Regions from separate parts of the Desulfitobacterium elongatum genome, predicted to be linked through region 3. Evidence: riboswitches for the same ligand, from Rfam matches in the RefSeq annotation. Region 3 holds a riboswitch; each other region holds the start of a gene.
The links. Region 3 has a riboswitch for cyclic di-GMP ahead of ACZ42W_RS19020 (methyl-accepting chemotaxis protein). Riboswitches for the same ligand answer to the same signal wherever they lie in the genome.
Positions count from the first base shown of each region.

Region 1: another riboswitch for cyclic di-GMP. It lies ahead of ACZ42W_RS16475 (hypothetical protein); the one in region 3 lies ahead of ACZ42W_RS19020 (methyl-accepting chemotaxis protein).
Region 2: another riboswitch for cyclic di-GMP. It lies ahead of ACZ42W_RS08500 (hypothetical protein); the one in region 3 lies ahead of ACZ42W_RS19020 (methyl-accepting chemotaxis protein).

Region 1 covers NZ_AP038772.1:3,482,051-3,485,328, forward strand. Annotated here, with positions in the region: gene ACZ42W_RS16470 (sigma factor-like helix-turn-helix DNA-binding protein) at 433-849, opposite strand; gene ACZ42W_RS16475 (hypothetical protein) at 1,150-1,365, opposite strand; cyclic di-GMP riboswitch class I at 1,439-1,526, opposite strand; gene ACZ42W_RS16480 (helix-turn-helix transcriptional regulator) at 1,760-2,176, shown strand; gene ACZ42W_RS16485 (ImmA/IrrE family metallo-endopeptidase) at 2,219-2,740, shown strand; gene ACZ42W_RS16490 (hypothetical protein) at 2,767-3,033, shown strand; gene ACZ42W_RS16495 (heavy metal translocating P-type ATPase) at 3,254-3,278, shown strand, end outside.
Region 2 covers NZ_AP038772.1:1,791,987-1,795,264, reverse strand. Annotated here, with positions in the region: gene ACZ42W_RS08510 (AAA family ATPase) at 1-61, opposite strand, end outside; gene ACZ42W_RS08505 (tetratricopeptide repeat protein) at 110-988, opposite strand; gene ACZ42W_RS08500 (hypothetical protein) at 966-1,451, opposite strand; cyclic di-GMP riboswitch class I at 1,656-1,740, opposite strand; gene ACZ42W_RS08495 (RHS repeat domain-containing protein) at 2,034-2,459, opposite strand; gene ACZ42W_RS08490 (hypothetical protein) at 2,602-3,066, opposite strand; gene ACZ42W_RS08485 (hypothetical protein) at 3,066-3,278, opposite strand, start outside.
Region 3 covers NZ_AP038772.1:4,022,106-4,025,383, reverse strand. Annotated here, with positions in the region: gene ACZ42W_RS19035 (DUF502 domain-containing protein) at 1-378, shown strand, start outside; gene ACZ42W_RS19030 (tetratricopeptide repeat protein) at 397-1,047, opposite strand; gene ACZ42W_RS19025 (helix-turn-helix domain-containing protein) at 1,437-1,772, opposite strand; cyclic di-GMP riboswitch class I at 1,961-2,044, shown strand; gene ACZ42W_RS19020 (methyl-accepting chemotaxis protein) at 2,128-3,278, shown strand, end outside.

The DNA.
Region 1 (3,278 bases), 540 kb from region 3:
TATTCGACACTACTTCCCGAAGCGAAAAAGCCTTACAGCTCTAAGGGCGGCAGCATAAACGGTTTGCCGGTTGAGCAAACGCCATAGGTTTCTCACCTCTCCCAGGATCTCTGGAAGCCGCCCCCATTGCTTGAGTCTGTGGCTGGACGGAAGTAGCATTATCACTGTCCATTTCATTGCGAAACAGTCCACCACGGACTGTTTTATGACCAGGCGTTCCCGCTCGTCACCTTCGATGCCATCGGTTCGACGGATGAAATTCATCCGCAGGCAGTCTTGGCGCGCCCGTCAACGTCGCTGCCGCTTTTCACACGGCTGGACAGCTCATGTATTTATGCTGCCGGATATGATATTCTCAAAGAGCAACAAGGGAATAAAAAAATCCCCTCACTTCTTTAGGGAAAAAAGTGAGGGGTTGCACGGAAAAACTTTTTACTTTTCCATCATTTTTTTTAATTTCTTAAGTATCTTGGTCTTGCGGTCGTGTATTGTCATCGATGGAATACCGGTTTCCTTCGACATCTGACGCTCGCTTTTACCCTGAAGATAAAGCTCTGCAATGACCATTTTTTCAGACTCATCTAGCATTTTGATGCATTGGCGCAGTTTTACGATCAACATCTCGGTTATGATCCTCTCCTCCATAGAATCCGTTGCGGCAAAGATTATGTATTCTACAGAGATGCCTTTCTCATTGCAGCCTTCAAGCGAGATATTGTTTTCCTCCGCAAGCTTGTCCAGGTACTTTTCCCTATCCCGACTTTGGTAATAGGCTTTATAGACCTCTTTAGTCACTGGGATGCGCTTGCCCCTAACGAGCAAGCAATAATTTTCAACATGGTTATCCATATAGCTTGTCCTCCATTTCGTGAATTTGAAAATCCGGAAATGAAGAACAAGCGGAGGAGATCGGCAGCAAGCTGCTGTTTTGTTATTGCATAAAATAAAAGCCACTGGTTTTGCTCCTTTCTGGGGAGCCAAACGAGCAGCTTCTTCGGAATGCAGAACCGGCCGGGCCTGACGCATAGCAATAGTGCTACTCGTCAGGCTCGGCCGGCACCTTTATAATCACTCCGCATTAAGGGGAGGATAGCGTCAAGCGCTGGAATCGAATATAGATGTATTATTTATTCGGTTGTATAGCCTGTACTATTTCATGGAATCAGAGGTCTGTTTACTTCCATAAACCTCGTTATTGTCCAGCATAATCGAAACCTGTGATTTACACAGGTGGCATTTTAAGCTGAGTACATCGCTTTCGGCCTTACTCGTTTCAGCCACCAGAGCCAAGGCCTCAGCATTTCCACTGTAATCAGCAATTCGGCGTCCGCAATTCGGACATTTGAGCTTTATCTTTTTCACCATCTCGTACCCTCCTGCATTATTTTCTCTATCAATACAAATGCCTGCTCTTAAAAAAGGGCAGGCATTCGCAAAGATCGGCAGCCAGGCTGTCATAGCGCGGCAAACGCTTTAGACCCTCGGCTTTGCGTCCCTGCCTTTAGACAGGTTTGCCCTTAACTTTATTTATATTTAGCTGTCAGAGTAATTAAAGCCGTCATGCGCTTTGCAGACGGTAATTTTCCGGCAATCCGCTGGGTTCAATCACTTTACACAGAGAAATAACTCTTGACACTATGTGCAACATGAATTATTATAAATATGCAGGTTATCTGCATATTTGAATTATATGCAATTTACTTTCACTTGTCAATATACAATATGAAACTTACCTGCTTATTATAGGAGGGCGGTCTACATGAAATTCGGAGAAAAAATAAAAAATGCCCGCGTCGCAAAAGACATGACGCAGGCGGAACTGGCGCAGGCGGTGGGAGTATCTCTCCGTACAATGGTCAGCTATGAAAACGGAGATTGCTATCCTAAGAAACGCGAGGTATACGGTAAGCTGGCTGCAGCTTTAGGTGTTGAGGTGAATTATCTTCTGACCGAGAACGAGGAGTTTATAAATGCTGCCGGTGAAAAATACGGCTACCGTGGAAAGAAGTATGCTCAACAGCTTGTCACAGAAGTTAGCGGACTGTTTGCCGGCGGCGATATGGACGACGAGGATCTGGACGCCGTTATGAGAGCAATCACTGACTCTTATTGGATAGCCAAGGAGAAAAACAAGAAATATACACCAAAGAGGTACCGTAAAGCCGACAAGGTGTAGTCCGTTATTTGGGACTGCTGCTGTGATAGAATTAGCATGGGGGTGAATTCATTGAACAAGGGGCACATTTATGAATCAGCTGAAAAATATGTCAGACGTTTCGGAACGCGCGATCCTTTTGCCATAGCAGACGGGCTGGGCATCGAGGTTCTGTTACGCAATGACTTCACCAAGCTGAAAGGGCTTTACCGCGTGATTCAGCGCAACCGCTTCATCTTTTTGAATGATAATCTGCCGAAGCAAGTACAGACCTTGGTTTGCGCCCATGAACTCGGACATGACGCACATCATCGGGATCTTGCCGATGATAGTCCGTTCCGTGAATATGTTCTTTATTCCATGAATACGCGCCCGGAGTATGAGGCCAATTTGTTTGCGGCTTCACTGCTTCTCCCAGATGACGAGGTTCATGAGTATGCCCGTGAAGGCTATGACGTTGTCCAGATCGCAGCCATGATGAACACGGATATTAACCTCATGCTGATAAAGATGGGAGATATGAACTCCAGAGGCTATTCTTTCAATACAGCTTATACCCCACGGTCAGATTTCTTAGGCCGATAACCGCCTTTCTGAGGAGGAATACAGACATGGCTGATACTAAAGTCTATGTGCCTGTCGTGGCCGCCTTTGACAAGGACGGTTTATTATTGCCGCTCGAACTGACCTGGAAGGACGGCTGCACATATATCATTGAAAGGATTCTTAACGTCCGGCCAGCGGCGGCAATGAAAGCCAGAGGACAAGGCGACCAGTATACAATCAGCGTCAATGGACAACAAAGCTTTCTGTTTTTTGAGAGAAACGCCTCGATTACCGGAAACAATATCGGACGCTGGTTAGTTGAACGGCGATAAAGATAATATTTACGAAAGCCCTTCTTACACTATGCGAGAGGGGCTTTTATTTGAACGGTATTGTTATGTGCTTTCATTCGGATATCTCAACGATAGTATATCTGAACGCACGTGCATTTAGATTTATTCATTTAATGAAATAATAGTTTTTTGCGTATATTTCCCCTTATTTTGGCTTAAAGTACTAGCAACATCTTAGCCTATAAGGGGATGGATTCTATTGTCTAACGCGCGTGATCAACTTA
Region 2 (3,278 bases), 2.2 Mb from region 3:
AAGCATTCCCACTCTGAGGATTTTCATCAACCAGTCTTTTAATAATCTCTATATTATTCATCAAAGACTCCTTTTCTATTAGTGTTATCATCGCTAAATTAACTCAGTTCTATATTTTCCGATTGACACGAATAATAACTTTATAGACCAGCGGCGAAACCCATGTATAAATCACAAGAAGAATATACAATAAAACGATGACTACTAAAATATTAGAATCTATAAAGTTGCTTCCTACTATTATGAAGATAAAAAAAACTACCCAAACTAAAGCTGGCCATTTTACAAAGCGATTAGGGAAAAAGACCCAATGACACTCCTTATCTAACTTCTCCAAAATCATCAGCAAATCGTGATTGGTAGGCTCCAATAAAAATGCTTGTCTGAAATTCTCGCGTGCTTCCCTGACATTTTTATTGTGTAGATTATAAACTCCTATTTTTATCAGCTTTCTCACTTCACTACTTGAATTGTTTAAATACTTTTGTAAAATATTGAGCTGAGCATTCTTATTTTCATAGAGAAGGTAATACAGAAACTTATATTGTAATACTGCTTCATTCTCTGGATCAATCCGCATTGCTTCATCCATTAAAGCGGAGGCTTTCTTCTCATGCCCACATTTGAGCATGAGCATTCCATATGCAGCCAAAGCCGATGCTTCAGAGGGATTAATTCGTAATGCCTCAAGAAAATGCTCTTCAGATTTAACAAATTCCTCAGTATCCATATAAATTCTAGCTAATAGATAATTACATTGTTGCGCAGAGAAACCGTTTGCCATACTTTCTCTGCAATACTCGGTCGCTTCTGAATATGAATTCAAATAGTAATAACAATTCGCCATTAAGAAAAGTAAACTTCCATCATTCGGTTCCTCGGAAAGTAATTGTTCCAACTTAATGATAGCCTGTTGATAACGGTTCATATCCATATATAGAATTACTTCATTTAAAACTACCTTATTAACCCCATATTCGTATGACATTACTAATAATTGGGCCCCCTCCGAATAATAAAATAGATTCACCTACGATACCTACAATTATCCATTTTATTGCATCTTTAAGCATAGGCTTCGTCTCTCCACCCAATAACACATGCTGATTAAATTTTTTCTTCATTACACCATAATAACCCATATATAGCCCAACAGATGCCATTTTATAAGCATATCTTACATATCTGCTCTCGATTAGAATATTCTGTTGAGTATGAGTAATAAAAGCATAGATAATGACTTTGGAAAGCAGAATAATCATACCGAGTCCAATTAATACATTTAGAATCCTTTTATCTATTTTAAGCCATCGACCATTTCGTGTTCCAAGTGCCACAAGTGGGATTATCCCTCCAAAAAAAGCCACATAAAGCAACTTCCCTATTTCGTAGGTCTTTGTCCCCTCAAGATTGTCCTTATTTAAAGAGGGTTGAAATAAACTTTCGCTCATCTGTACTCCTTTATTCATTCCATATTCATCGAATTTACTGTATAAGTCATTCCCCTAAATCGCGATATATCTCATTTATTCTACAATTTCTAAATAACTCCTGCTATCTACCTAGAAGTTCATTTAGTGCTCTTATGATTATAAAAAAAGCCTTTCTCCTATTTGGGAGAAGGACCAAAGAACATAATTCTAATTCTGCTTATAATCAGCAACTTGGCAATCATAGCTCTATAGCCTTAGACCCATAGCTTTGCGTCTCCACTTTTCAGTGGATTTGCCTATTTAATTATTTTCATTTCCATAAACAGTAGATTTTTTGATCTTGTAATAGAATAACATAATTTCTTCGCGGATTTTGTCGTAATTAGCAGCTTGCAAATTCGATTTAGTAAGCTACCTTGGCCTCCTTTGGAGCCATGTGATTTGTTAACTAGACTTGCGTTTGCTCGCTATTGTTCCCAAAATTCTTTCTGTTGGATTGTTTTATTGGTTTTTTGGGATAAGACCTCAATCATCTTTATCCTATCCGATGAACTCTGATCCGGATAACTACGTGAAGACCATATCGTAAGATCATTAAACTCAATGACTTCCAGAATTCCCGTTGCCATTACTATTTCCATTATTATTGTCATTTTTTGCTACAGAATCTCCGAGGTTTAACTGCATGAGCGAATAAATCCCCAAGGATTGAATCTTTTTACTCGGGCCTTTTCCTTGGCCTGGGTTGTCTCCACTTGTTCCGTTTCCATCCGAATCGCCCTTCCCGTTACCTTTGCCAGGTTCTAAGGGAAGAGGAAGCGATTCAAAGGCGTAGACTCCAACCGTTTTGAAAAGTCTATTGCCATCACTGTCATAACCGAAGGTCTGAATTTTACCTTGGTGTTCAGTAATCTGAATCAGTCGGTTTTCACTGTCATAGTTAAGGTAGTGGTTAAAAATTTGTTTGGGGTGTAAATAAAACTCATGCTCAAATCGCCATAGAACTTTAAAAATTACTAAAAACAAAAAAACAGGACATAATCGTCCTGTTTAGTAAAATACCATAAGGTTATGCATTTAAATTCTTCTGCAAATTGAAGAAGCCTTTAGATCGGTAATTACATTTGTTCAATGATTTTCAATTCACTACCGAGTGACCTATAATTAGTTATCTTTCTTCTCTGCATAAATTAAGATATTGACCAAATTCAGGGAATGAATCCCAATTCCTAGACACATCATCGTTCGTTTCTCGTTCTTCAATTTCACCAGTTTTAGAATCTCTTTGTTCCATAACAATGTGACCATTCTCCCGATAACCAAAAATCATACTCTTTAATTCATTCTCAGTATCTCCTTCATACTCCCAATACATTACCGTCCTTAGGAATACCCTTTTATCATCTTTAACTACAAAATCGTAGTTTAAGAATTTCCGAAAATGATTGTCCAAAAAGCTTACTGATACCCATTTATCCGTAACGTTAACGATATACTTCAGTTGACCCCCATCACTTAACACAGCTGTATATGGTTGATGTTTTGCATGAAGAATACTTGCAGTGCTATCTTCAATAATATTCCAAGGCTTCTTTTTAATATTAGACCACTTGTCACAATAGTAAATTTCCATTAATTATACTCCTTCCCGGTAATGTCACGAATAATTATATTCTTCTTAGTAGCCTCGTCAAGAATTGATTGTGGGACTACTTTTGTTTGTACGGGAACTTCCAGAATTAATTCTCCCTCTAGTCGACCACCTTTTAGAGCATTAGGATTAAATTTACCGGCAGAAATTTCTGAACCGGAAGAATACTTTTTAGTGAATTCATTTAGATAGCC
Region 3 (3,278 bases):
TTTTTGGTGGGGCTCTTAGCATCGAACTGGATTACCAGTCAACTCCTAAAATTGGTCGAAACTCTTTTTGCTAGACTTCCTGTCATCAAAAATATTTACGGAATTATTAAGGATACCATTAATTCATTATCAGGAGATAAGAAAGGATTTTCACATTTGGCGATTGTCGAATTGCCAAATGTACCCGTAAAGCTCCTGGGCTTTGTCACCAACGAGGGAAATAATCGTTTCATCCCAGAAGGATATGTATCTGTTTATCTAATGCAATCCATGCAGTGGGCAGGAAATTTAATCCTTGTCCCTAAAGAATATGTGAAAGAAGTAGATGCAACCTCGGAAGAGGCGATAAAGTTCATTGCTTCAGCTGGGTTGATCTAGAGAAGCTAAGCTTCAGGACTATTTAATCAATGACAGGAACTGAGGATCGCCTTTTACTGGGTTGAAATCCTTTTCTTCACGAGCTACTGCTTTGACTTCAGGTTCAAGGGCAATAGCCGGGCGAAGCCATTCAATGACCTTCTCGACATCTCCTTTGCGTCCGTAAATACTTGCGATTCCATAATAACTCCAAACATCCTTCTCATCTAGCTTGAGTGCTTCTTTATACGCTTCGATCGACTTATCATAATTCCCTGCAAGCTCATAGGCTAAACCCAAGTTGAAATGTGCATAGACAAACTCTGGCTTGATTTGAATCGCTGTTTGGATCAATGAAATTCCCTCACTGTATCGACCCTGAAACGCATAAGTTGCTCCTTTAGCATTAAGTGCTTGATAATTTTTAGGATCAATGGCCAGGGCCTGATTAAAAAGGTCCAGGGCTTCCGTGAACTTGCGGTCATAGTATAGATTTAAGCCTTTCTCATATAGATCAACAGCTCTTTGATTTTCTTCTGGTTTAAAAGCATCAACTTGCTTCTCTATTCTTGATTCCTTATTGTCTTCAGCTTTTATCGGTTTAGGTTCAACAGCCGCTGTGCTATCAGATTCTTCTTTAGACTCCTGGCTTGATGTTGCAGTTGGATTAGCGTTTTCAGGAATTTGCATGGATTGAGACTTTTGGGAACAAGAAACGAGGTTGAATATCAATATAAAACTAAGGATTATTAAGAAGAAGGTTTTCTTTTGTATCTTAGTTTTCCTCCTTAGGCTTAATCTGATTTAATCTATTATAATCTTAGTCGTGAATATGAACAATGGGTCTTGAAGAAATGGAGTTTCAGGGCGTGGAAGTCCCAGAGGTACGTGCGGTCGTTTTTCCGGAATTAGCGGTAACCATTAAGTGAACTCTATCTCACAAACTATAACGGGATTGGCCTTATAGAGGTCGATCCCGTTATAGTTCATTCTATGGAGAATTAGAGCCGATGCTTGGCGAATGAAATGACGATGACACTAAAAGTTTAAGCCATTGATATTAAAAAAGATTTCATAAGTCATAGCTTTGAATTTTTCATTTTCAAAAATGCATTAATCACGTCACTGATAAATAGAAATGATGATTTATCCAAATTGCTTAATGTGCATACAAGTCTTTTTATTTCTAAGTTCTTTAAATCATTATCTTGAATTAGAAATAAGGCGGGATCAATTACCAGAGCATCGGCAATCTTTCCTAATAAATCTAGTGATGGGACTTTTGTTCCACGCTCTATATAGCTAATATAAACCGTACTTACTTCGACCTTCTCTGCAAGCATTTCTTGGGTTAGTCCTTTAAGTTTTCTGAAATATCTAATGTTCTTACTAACTATATTATTGATTTTTATCATTCTTATCACTCCTCACAATAATTGTAAGGGTATATTAACAAATAACTCATAAACTAATAGTTATATAAATATGTTGAAAAATATAACCTGTAGTGTTATGATTTAACTAAATTTAGTGCATGTTGTAAATTTTTGAAGTATTATACAAGGTATTTCTATTTTCTGACACTAAGATTCGAATATGGATATAATGATAAAGGCAAACTTGGTGAAGGTCAGGGACGAAAAGCTATAGGTCGTCCAGTAAGGCTAACAATTGCTGGGTTACAAAGTGAGTTATAGAAATTTGCCGTCATGATGCTTGATTTATGGCGGCTTTTTATTTTTGCGAATTAATAAGAGGGGGAATTTGTAAATGAATTGGTTCAGAAACTGGAAAATAAGGACGAAGATATTATCGCTCGTTGTCCTAATGGCTTTGTTCATAGGAACAGTCGGATTTGTTGGTTATTATTATAATACCAAAGCAAATGCTCAATTAAATGCTATGTACTCAAATTCCTTAATGTCAGTAGAGTATATAAATGATGCACGGGCACAGTCTAGAGCCGGCGAGTCAGCATTCTTTCATTATCTTCTGACACAGGATAAAGCTACTCAACAGAATCTACAAAACGAGATGAAAAGAAGGTCAGGCAACTTTGATAAAAGTTATAGTTCTTACCTGGAACTTGCTACTGACTCTTATGAAAAAGAAAGAGTGTCTAAGATAGAAAAAGAATTTGTCACGTATAGGGCGGAAAGACAAAAAGCTATTGATATAAATCAAGGTGACCCAAAAGGGGCTTACGAATATTTTGCTAATAATGCTCAATCTCATCTCGACACTATAAATGTCATGTTGGAAGAACTTGCTGATTTTAATGTAAAGCATGCGGATGAGGTTAATGCTGAAAATAATCTTGATAATGCAGTGGCTAATAGAATAATTAGTGCTTTACCCATCGTAGCTACCTTATTAGGTCTTATTATAGGATACTTGATTGCTAATTTGATTGCTAATTCTATCAAGAAGGTTTTGGCGAGTGTTGAACGAGTCGCAACTGGAGATTTATCAGTTGTAGATGTCATAATTAAAGATCACGATGAAGTAGGTCAGTTAGCTACGAGCTTCAATCTAATGAAGGGAAATTTACATGCACTCGTTAAGCACGTTGCCCAGTCCTCTGAACAGGTAGCTGCCTCATCTGAAGAGCTCAATGCCATTACTGAAGAAAGTACTCAAGCGGCCAATCAAATAGCGGCATCTATAGAAATGGTGGCACAGGGAACTGAAAAACAAGCGGGTGTGGTTCACAAAACATCATCTGCTATAGAACAAATATCTGCGAGTACTCAGGAAGCTGCCGCGAGTGGTAGCGAGATTACAGATTCCATGGCGAAGACGCTAACGACAACTCAAGCTGGACAAAATGCCTTAGATAGAGTAGCCCGACAAATGAATAGCATAAGTGAAGGAACGGATATGGTACATCATAGAATAACTGAGCTATCAACGAGTTCAGA